One region of the Bacillus sp. ISL-75 genome, then DNA from elsewhere that is predicted to be linked to it. Evidence: riboswitches for the same ligand, from Rfam matches in the RefSeq annotation. Region 1 holds a riboswitch; the other holds the start of a gene.
What was found. Region 1 has a riboswitch for cobalamin ahead of metE (5-methyltetrahydropteroyltriglutamate--homocysteine S-methyltransferase). Riboswitches for the same ligand answer to the same signal wherever they lie in the genome.
Positions count from the first base shown of each region.

Region 2: linked by a shared signal. The riboswitch ahead of J7E63_RS13880 (ribonucleoside-diphosphate reductase subunit alpha) and the one ahead of metE (5-methyltetrahydropteroyltriglutamate--homocysteine S-methyltransferase) in region 1 are both predicted to bind cobalamin.

Region 1 is NZ_JAGGQX010000020.1:61,399-66,673, forward strand. It holds gene J7E63_RS09565 (VOC family protein) at 298-693, shown strand; cobalamin riboswitch at 813-993, shown strand; gene metE (5-methyltetrahydropteroyltriglutamate--homocysteine S-methyltransferase) at 1,171-3,462, shown strand; gene J7E63_RS09575 (DEAD/DEAH box helicase) at 3,951-5,275, shown strand, end outside.
Region 2 is NZ_JAGGQX010000030.1:34,231-39,505, forward strand. It holds gene J7E63_RS13875 (bifunctional metallophosphatase/5'-nucleotidase) at 1-1,184, shown strand, start outside; cobalamin riboswitch at 1,333-1,534, shown strand; gene J7E63_RS13880 (ribonucleoside-diphosphate reductase subunit alpha) at 1,680-3,956, shown strand; gene J7E63_RS13885 (ribonucleotide-diphosphate reductase subunit beta) at 3,990-5,036, shown strand; gene J7E63_RS13890 (flavodoxin domain-containing protein) at 5,033-5,275, shown strand, end outside.

The DNA of each region.
Region 1 (5,275 bases):
AGAAAGCAAATGAATTGTGTGCAATTCCGGAAGTTTATTACCAAAATCCTCTCTCAATAAATGGCCAGAATATCAAACAGGAACTAATAAGTAAAATTATTTCATTTTTATAAAAATTGAATATATTTCAACAATTATCCTATAATAAAGAGGAAATATATTAAGCTTTGGCTCAAATTGAAAAGATGGCTTCACCCTTAGTTTTGCTAACATAAGATGAAGCATCTTAACTTCAAGATATACATAAGTACTAACTTGCTAGAATGGAATATAATTACTTTTAATTAGGAGGCAATCATGGGAAGATTAGTTCATTTCGAAATTCATGTCAATGACATGGAACGGGCAAAGAAGTTTTATGGAGAGGTATTCGGATGGTCATTTCAAGATTGGAGTGAGTATGCAGGAATGCCATACTTTGGAGCAGTGACTGGCGATGAGAATGAACCTGGGATCAATGGTGCTTTGATGCAGCGGCAAAGTGCTCCACCGGAAGCAAACCAAGCTTTGAATGCATTTGCTTGTACAATGGGAGTGGAAAATTACGATGTAACGGAAGCTAAAATTATTGAGAATGGCGGCAAGGTCGCAATGGCCAAATATGCCCTGCCTGGAATGGCGTGGCAAGGATACTATATTGATACCGAAGGCAATATATTCGGAATTCATCAACCCGATGCGAATGCAAAATAGAACCCATGATATGTGATATCAGAGAATCCTAAGGTGAGCGAGAGAACTCTCATCATGCTGAATACTTTTCAGAAAATTATGTACTTCATATTATTAATATGCTATAGTTAGTGAAAATTACATATCGTGTAAGAATTGGTGCCAAGCTAAGGCTTGGCTTAATAGGGAAGAACGGTGTAATTCCGTCGCTGTCCCGCAACTGTAAATCGGAGTGAATCACAAATACCACTGTCAAATGATGGGAAGGTGTGAGGAGCCATGATGATAAGCCAGGAGACCTGCCAATTTCCAGTACACACCAAATACCTACGTGGAAATAGGTGGTGACATTCATTTGTACGACAAACGAGTTATGAGTAGCTATGTTTATGCATGTTTTTTAAGCAAACTTTAACTTGATTGTAAAGCCATTTCCATTTTGTGGAGATGGCTTTTTCGTATTTGGGAATTTGTAATCTAAAAAAGGAGAAATGATAAATGAATTTAGTAAGTACTGCTATTGGTTACCCGTACATTGGTGATAATCGGGAGTGGAAACGTTGTTTAGAATCTTTTTGGAAGGGTGCGATATCAGAGGAGCAATTTATTTTCGAGATGAAAGCGACTCGCTTGAATAATTTGAAGCGCCAGCAATCATTAGGCTTAGAGTTACTAACAGTTGGGGACTTTACCCTTTATGACCGTATGCTTGACCATGCGGCAATGTTCGGATTGATTCCAAATCGTTATAAGTGGACAGGTAGTGAAGTCGATCTAACCACTTATTACGAAATGGCCCGTGGGGCAAGCCATGTTGTGGCTTGTGAGATGACAAAGTGGTTTAACACCAACTATCACTACATCGTACCTGAGTATGAAGGTAAGTCATTACAATTAACCAAAAACTACATTTTAGATTATTTTGTAGAAGCCAAAGAGGAATTAGGACTTATTACAAAGCCTACAATAATCGGTCCTTTTACTTTTGTTAGTTTAGCGAAAGGATACGATGCCAAAACCAAAGCACTGTTTATTTTGAAACTTTTACCGCTATATGCACAAGTATTCCAACAGCTTGTAGAGGCTGGGGCACAGTGGATTCAAGTGGAAGAACCAGCACTAACCCTTTCACTAACAGCAGATGATGTAAAACTAGTGCAAGAAATTTACAAGCAATTAGCAGAAGAAGTACCGGCTGCACAAATCATGTTGCAAACCTATTTTGAAGGACTATCAGCGTATGAAGAGCTGTCTCAATTACCTGTTGCAGGGATTGGTCTTGATTTCATACATGGTGTCGAAGAGAATATGGCTTCACTTCGAAAACTCGGCTTCCCACAAGACAAAGTATTAGGAATTGGTATAGTAAATGGACGGGATATTTGGCGGGCAAATTTGGCTGAAAAAGCATTCAATACAAAAGCTGTTTTATTATTAAGCGGTGTAAAAGAAGCTTGGATTCAGTCTTCATGTAGTTTACAGCATGTACCTGTGACGACGAAGGCAGAAACAAAGCTGGATGCCATACTGACAAATGCTTTGTCATTTGCCGATGAGAAAATAATTGAGTTATCACATATCGCATCTTACGTACGTGACGAGGCTTGGACAGGAAATAAGAGCGTGTCACAAAGTATGATAGCGACTGAAGCATTAGCACAGCATAAGGCAAGGAAAAATGCACGTGTGAAAGAGCTAGTATTACAAGTAACACAAGAGCATTTTGCTCGTTCAATGACGTTTAAAGAACGTCAGCCTTTGCAGAAAAGGGCATTAGATTTACCAGATTATCCAACCACCACCATTGGCAGCTTCCCTCAGTCAGATCAAGTAAAACGGACACGTACAGCGTGGCGTAAAAAGGAAATTACAGACGCTGAGTATGCAGCGTTTCTAAAAAGTGAAACAGCCCGTTGGATTCAAATTCAAGAAGAAATAGGACTGGATGTTTTAGTGCATGGTGAATTTGAGCGGACGGATATGGTTGAGTACTTTGGAGAAAAGCTAGAAGGTTTTGCCTTTACAGAAAAAGCATGGGTTGTATCCTATGGTTCACGCTGTGTCAAACCACCAATTATTTATGGTGACGTCGAGTGGACGGCCCCAATGACCGTGAAGGAAGTAGAAGCGGCACAGCAATTAACGTCTAAGTATGTGAAAGGGATGTTAACAGGTCCTATCACAATCTTAAATTGGTCTTTTGTCCGCGATGATATTTCACGTGAACAAGTAGCCAACCAACTAGCCTTAGCACTAAGAGAAGAGATTCAAGCGTTAGAAGATGCAGGCATTGCCATTATACAAGTGGATGAACCGGCATTACGTGAAGGATTGCCATTACGCAAAGAAAAATGGGCTGATTATTTATCATGGGGTGTAAATGCCTTTAAGTTAGCAACTTCTAGTGTGAAGAATGAAACACAAATCCATACACATATGTGCTATTGCGAGTTTAATGACTTTATTGAGCCGATTCGTGCCCTTGACGCAGATGTGATTTCAATCGAAACGTCTAGAAGTCATGGGGAGTTGATTCAATCTCTTAAAAAAAATCCATATGAACTTGGTATTGGTTTAGGAGTGTATGATATTCATAGTCCACGTGTACCAAGTCTAGAAGAAATCAATGCGATTTTAAACGATAGTTTAGAAATTATTTCAAAAGAACAGTTCTGGGTGAATCCAGATTGTGGTTTAAAAACACGTCATGAAGAAGAAACCATTGCATCGCTAAAAAATATGGTGTCAGCCGCTCGGAAACTACGCCAACAGCAACAACAAACTGTTTAAATCTAATCTTAACAATTAAATTAATGGCCTTTTCCATTTTTGGAAAGGCTCTTTGGTTTGTTAAGCTATATATAGGTAGTTCTTCGAAAGGACAATAAGTAGACTCAGCAGTATCTCGAAAGCATTGCCACAGGCGAACAGTGCCAAGTCGCTATTCGCTATAATAAGCTCGACAGAATTTTACAACTTCGGGCCATGACATATTTTTTAAAGTATAATGTTGATTTTAAATATTAAATTGAAATAGGCATATGGAATAGAAACATAACCGTAATTACCGGATGACCAAAGCCCATTGAAAAATGCCTGCCTCTTTGTATTTATTGTGAACCGAACAATACCTGTCCTTTGTCCCCAGTGTTATGCCATGAATACTGTAGAAAATTCACATAAGTAAAATTGTAGTATTACAGTCTAGAATATTAGATAATTGGAAAGTATGAAAGTAGTAGTCTATTTCCTTGGATGCTTTAGGTGGAGGGAAGTATATGTTCGAGCAATTAACAAAAGCTGATATAAAAGATATGTTTACAAATGCAGTTTACCGCCGTGGGCTTGGTTACTTTCAAGAAGGTCGTGTCAGAGATTTATATCATGATCCCGTTAGAAATATCTGGGGTGCAAAAGTAAGAGGGTCAAAAACCTATCTAGTGACAATTGAGGCTGATGGGTTCGGAATTTCCACAGATTGCAATTGTCCTGCCTATGATAAATACTGGGACCCATGTAAACATATTGCTGCAGTTATGCTAAAAATTCACGCCAATACCCAGGGGGAAATTATCTTTAGTAACCCTCATAACGATAACCAAAGTTTTCTTGATAGGAAACGAATACAGGAGAAGGAATTTCAAAATCGACAATTGGAACTAGAAAGGCAAAGGGAAGAAAGACAAGCAGCTTATGTCAAGCAACTGACTAATCAATTTATTCAAAGCTTTTCTAGTATTTTACAAGGAAGTAAGGAACAGAAGATAGAGAGAATTAAGGGGCCTTTACTAGTAGAATGGATAATGAAAGTATATAAGCCGTACTACTCATCAAAACAATTTCTAACATTAGAAATGAAGGTAGGCCAAAAGAGAACCTATGTTGTAAAGAAAATAAAGGATTATCTTAAGGCTATAAATATTCAGGTGCAGTACCCGTTAACAAAAAGCTTTACCTATAATCCGACAGAACAAGAGTTTACATCGAACGATCAGGAGATTATTAATCTTTTGCAGGATGCCATTAAGTATGAGGAGATATACCAGGAATTCCAAACTCCTTTTAATAGAAGCTATGGTTCGTCAGATGAACGGGCGCTTAATATTCCCCCGATGGTTGCGGATGAGCTTCTTAAAAAGCTTGAAAACAGAGAGGTTCACTTTGAAAATGGTAGGGAAGCTTTTAATCAGATTAAAATCTATCAATCTGAATTGCCTTTTACGATTCAATTAGATAAAGGAAAAGCAGATGAGTTTCAATTAGACTTGACTTCACTAGCTACTTTCAACTACTTAGATTTATATGGATATATCATAGCAGATCATCGCTTTTATAAGATTTCTGTTGAACAGCAGCTACTCATCAAGGAACTGAAAAAACTAATTGATCAGTCAAATAATCCTATACTGCCAATCGCTAATGATCAAATTGAACCGTTTATCTCCCAGGTGGTACCGAGAATTGATAAGATTGGTCAATTGGAGATTACGGAAAACGTCTCAAGCAAAATCGTAAAATTTCCCCTGGAGGCAAGGATTTATGTTGACCGAATGGACGATCTTCTCCATGCTTCACTGGAATTCCATTACGGTGAAAATAAGAT
Region 2 (5,275 bases), on a different contig from region 1:
GGGGAACACATCCGAAAACAGGCAATTTTGCAGGTTCAAACTTCCCATGGATTGTTGCCAATGTGGTCAATGAGAAAACAGGAAAAACGATTCTGCCTCCTTATCAAGTGATCAAAGTAAATGGGATACCCATTGGTTTTATCGGTGTGGTAACTACTGAGACTCCAACGCTTGTTGTCCCTAGCGGTGTGGCAGGATTAAAATTCACGGATGAAGTAGAAGCAATTAATCAGAATGTAGCGGAATTGAAAAAACAAGGAGTAAAATCGATTGTCGTTTTAGCCCATAACCCAGGCACTTCAGGTCCAAACGGAGAAAATCCAGCAGGGCAGCTTGTCGATATCGCAAACCGGGTCGACGATGAAGTGGATATCATCTTCGGAGGCCATAATCATGCCTATATGAACGCAACGATTGACAATAAACTAGTTGTTCAATCCTATTCCTATGGAACTGCTTTCTCTGATGTTGATATTGAGATAGATCCTAAAACAAAGGATATTGTCTCAAAAAGAGCTGAGATTGTAACTACCTTTCAAGAAGGAATCGAGCCCGATCCCGAAATAAAGAAAATGATAGAAGGCTATGAAGCAAAAATAAAACCGATAGTTAATCAAGTTGTTGGCTCTTCATCTGAAAGTCTGACGGCCAAGCATAATGAAAATGGCGAGTCAGTACTTGGCGATTTCATTGCGGATGCACAAAGGAAAGCGTTGAATACCGAATTAGCCTTTATGAATCCTGGCGGCATTCGAGCTGATATTGATCCTGGCGACATCTCCTGGGGAGAAATATACACGGTACAGCCCTTTAATAATGACCTTGTCAAAATGTCGATGACGGGACAGCAGATCCGAGAATTGCTCAACCAGCAGTGGGGGGCAACAAAAACGAACATGTTGCAGATTTCTGGCTTAAGCTATACTTGGGATCCAAATAAACCAGAAGGGCAAAGGGTAGTGAGCATCAAGCTTCCAGATGGCACGGAAATGGATCCTAATAAATCCTATTCTGTGACAGCGAATATTTTTCTTTCTGGAGGCGGAGATGGATTTACTGTATTTATCCAAGCTGAAAACAAAGAAGTCGGTCCCGTTGACCTTGATGCATTAGTTAACTTCAGTAAAGCCCAGCCAAAACCGTTCACTTATGGCATTCAAAATAGAATACAAAAGGTTCAGTGACATCCTTGGTGTTTTAAAAAAAGGTTCAGGCCAGATAGGTTTCATTTTTATTTAATAATAGACTTGAATTATTTTGGTGACTATACTATTATTTAAATTAATTGATTCACTATATATTGTTTCAATAAATAATAATCAAACTATATATTGTGTTAGCCTTAAGAGACGATGCCATTGTGGCTTAATAGGGAATCTGGTGTAAATCCAGAACTGCCCCCGCAACTGTAAATGCTGACGAAATGAGCAAACCACTGTATAAGAAATGTCTAATCTATTAGGTACTTATATGGGAAGGGTTCAAAGTAGGAAGAAGCATGAGTCAGGAGACCTGTCTTTCTTAAGATGTTTCAACTTCTTCGGGGATTGAGAAGATGAACGGTGGCGACAGGAGGCATTGGATTTTTTTATTCCTTTTGTAGTGTATCGTTTCATCCGCTCAATTACCGTTGAGCGGATTTTTTTATTATAGGGGGAAATGTATTGATAACTAAGGAGATTCAAACAGAATTTAATTACGTATTAGAATCTATTAATCAAGTTTCAGAAAAATATCAGATAGATACTACGGAGCTTAAAGAGCAAATTAGTAAACTGGATGAAACAGAGGGGGAAGCTAATCACCAAGCTTTATTATATGCTGTGAATCAAATTGCAATAGACCAACCAAATTGGACATTTATCGCTGCCCGTTTATATCTGAATGAATTATATAGAAAGTCAGCAAAAAATCGAGGCTATAATCGTTCTTTAAAATATGGAGATTTTTATAGGTTAATAAAAGAATTGACTGATACCGGGATATATTCTCATAATTTACTTAGCTTATATAGCAAAGATGAAATCGAGCAACTAGCAAAAGAGATAAATCCAGATAAAGATTTATTATTTAATTACATAGGGTTATTTTTACTAGCGGATCGCTATCTGGCTCAAGATCATAATAGAAATGTATATGAACTCCCGCAGGAGCGGTTCATGATTATTGCCATGACGATTATGAAGGATGAAAAGGAGTCCATCCGCTTACAACTTGTAAAGGAAGCGTATTGGGCACTTAGTAATTTATATATGACGGTTGCTACCCCCACTTTAGCGAATGCAGGCAAAAGCTTTGGGCAGCTTTCCTCCTGCTTTATTGATACAGTAGATGATTCCCTTGATAGCATCTATTTAAATAATTGGGATATTGCTCGGCTAAGCAAGGATGGCGGAGGTATAGGGATTTATTATGGTAAAGTTCGTGCCCTTGGTTCCGATATAAAGAAATTCAAAGGAAACTCTTCCGGAATTGTACCATGGATTAAATTGTTAAATAATACAGCTGTCAGTGTTGATCAGTTAGGTCAACGTCAAGGTGCCATTGCGGTTTACCTAGATTTGTTTCATAAAGATATCATGAACGGTTTTCTCGATTTAAAAACCAATAATGGGGATGAACGCCGTAAGGCCCATGACATTTTCACGGGTGTCACCATACCAGACCTGTTTATGCAAAAATTAGAAGAGAAAGATGAGGATGGAAGAAGTATTGGGCAGTGGCATACATTTTGTCCCCATCAAGTAAAACAATTTATGGGCTGGAAGGATGAAAAAGGGAACCTGCTAGGACTTGAGGATTTTTATGATGAAACGGATGTTAAATTCTTTACAGAGAAATATGAAGAGGCCGCAGGTAACCCGCTTCTTCCTCGTAAAACCTACCGTGCCATGGATATTATGACACGAATCATGGTTGCTCAATTAGAAACAGGAACACCATACATGTTCTATCGTGATGAAGTAAACAGGCAAAATCCGAATAAGCATGTATTGGGTACGGGCCGAACTTCTATTTACTGCAGTAATTTATGTACAGAAATTGCTCAAAATATGTCCGCAACGACCATAGTAAACGAATACCAGAATGAAGAGGGCAATATCGTGATAATTCGGAAGCCTGGTGATTTCGTTGTTTGTAATTTATCGTCTATTAATCTGGCAAAAGCAGTCCCTGCAGATGTTTTAGAGCGTTTAATTAGGATCCAAGTACGAATGCTCGATAACGTGATTGATTTAAATACAATCTCTGTTGGACAGGCTCAACTTACAAATAAAAAGTACAGAGCCGTGGGTCTTGGTACATTTGGATGGCACCACCTACTAGCTCTTAAAGGGATTTACTGGGAATCTGAAGCAGCGGTAAATTATGCAGATCATCTGTATGAGGACATTGCATTTTATACGATCCGTTCATCAATGGAACTAGCAAAGGAGAAAGGGTCTTATAGTCTATTTAAGGATTCAGAATGGCATACAGGAAGTTATTTTGAACGGAAAAATTATCAATCGAAAAGATGGAATGACCTAAAAAGAGATGTCGTCAATCATGGCATTCGGAATGGTTGGTTAATGGCTATTGCTCCCAATTCATCCACAGCGAAAATTGGAGGTTCCACTGATGGAATCGATCCTATCTATTCTGTTGAATATGCAGAGGAAAAAAAGAATTTTAAATTTAAAGTTACTGCACCGGATTTAAACCATATCACATATGACTATTATCGTCGCTCGCGACATGAATTAGATCAAGTGTGGAGTATTAAACAGAATGCGGCACGTGGGCGTCACATTGATCAGGGCATTAGCTTTAATTTATATGTTAGGCACGATATAAAAGCAAAGGACTTACTTAACCTGCATATGGAAGCTTGGAAGCAGGGACTAAAGACAACGTACTATGTTAGAAGCACATCTCAAACAGAAATTGACGAATGTGATGCTTGCCATAGCTAACATCTTTTAGAATAGATTGGAGAAGATTATTTTATGGATATTCATTTACCGCTATCAAGAATAAAACTGTTAAATCCCGAGTTTCCCAATAAATCAACCGGTATTATTAATGGAAAATCATCAGGCTTACTCAACTGGAATGATATTGCTTATCCACAGATATACGATTTATATCAGACTTTATTGTCAAACTTTTGGAAAGCTCAAGAGATTAATATGCAAGATGATATAAAACAGTGGGACTTTCTCAGTTCAACGGAGAAAGATGTCTTTTTACGAATAAATACACAACTTGCTTCTTTAGACAGCCTGCAAACACCAACAATGTGTCAAGTAATGGATTATGTGACAGATTCTAGCTTTAAAGCAATATTTGCTGTCATCGCCCAGCAGGAAGCGGTGCATAATGAATCCTATTCCTATATATTAAGTTCTCTTGTACCTTTAAATGAACAAAAGGATTGGTTCAATCAAGCCAAAAATGATCCAATCGTTCAAAAAAGAAACCAATTGATATTAGATGCATATGAAAGTTTCCGTGAGAATCCTACACCACAAAATTTATTTCAACTAGGTGTGAATTCTATTAATCTAGAGGGTATTTATTTTTATGCTGGCTTTGCTTTTTTCTATCATCTTGCCCGCCAGCAAAAAATGCTTAAGACAAGTACGATGATTAGTTATATTCAACGGGATGAAATGCAGCATGCGTATTTCATGGCACAGTTTCTGCGAATACTTTTAACAGAAAATCCGGATTTACATACAGAGGCTAACATTGATTATGTGTATAAAGTGGTTGGACAAGCTGTCCAACTTGAAAAAGAGTGGGCACATATGATTTTGAGGGATATAGATGGTATTGAATTGAGCGAGTACGAAAGATACACCGAATATCTTGCAAATAAACGACTGCGTCAGATTGGTTTACAGAACTTATATAAAGAAAGGGTAAACCCTATGCCTTGGATCCATGTTTTCAGTGATGAAATGATGAATGGAACAAAATCCGATTTTTTTGAACAGAAGTCAAGAAGCTATGCAAAGGTAACACAATCAAACGGTTTCGATGAATTATGAAAATTGCCATCGTATATTCTTCCAAAACAGGAAATACTGAAGAATTAGCTCAACGAATTTTTCATTTATTTTTAAAGAAGAATGTAATGGTTTCTCTCTTTCGGATCGAGCAATTTCGAGTTAGGGATTTATCCCAGTATGCGGCTATTGTGATCGGAACCTATACTTGGGGAAATGGCGAAATTCCTCAAGAAATGATGGAGCTTTATCGTGCATTCGAAACTCAGGACGTAAAAAAG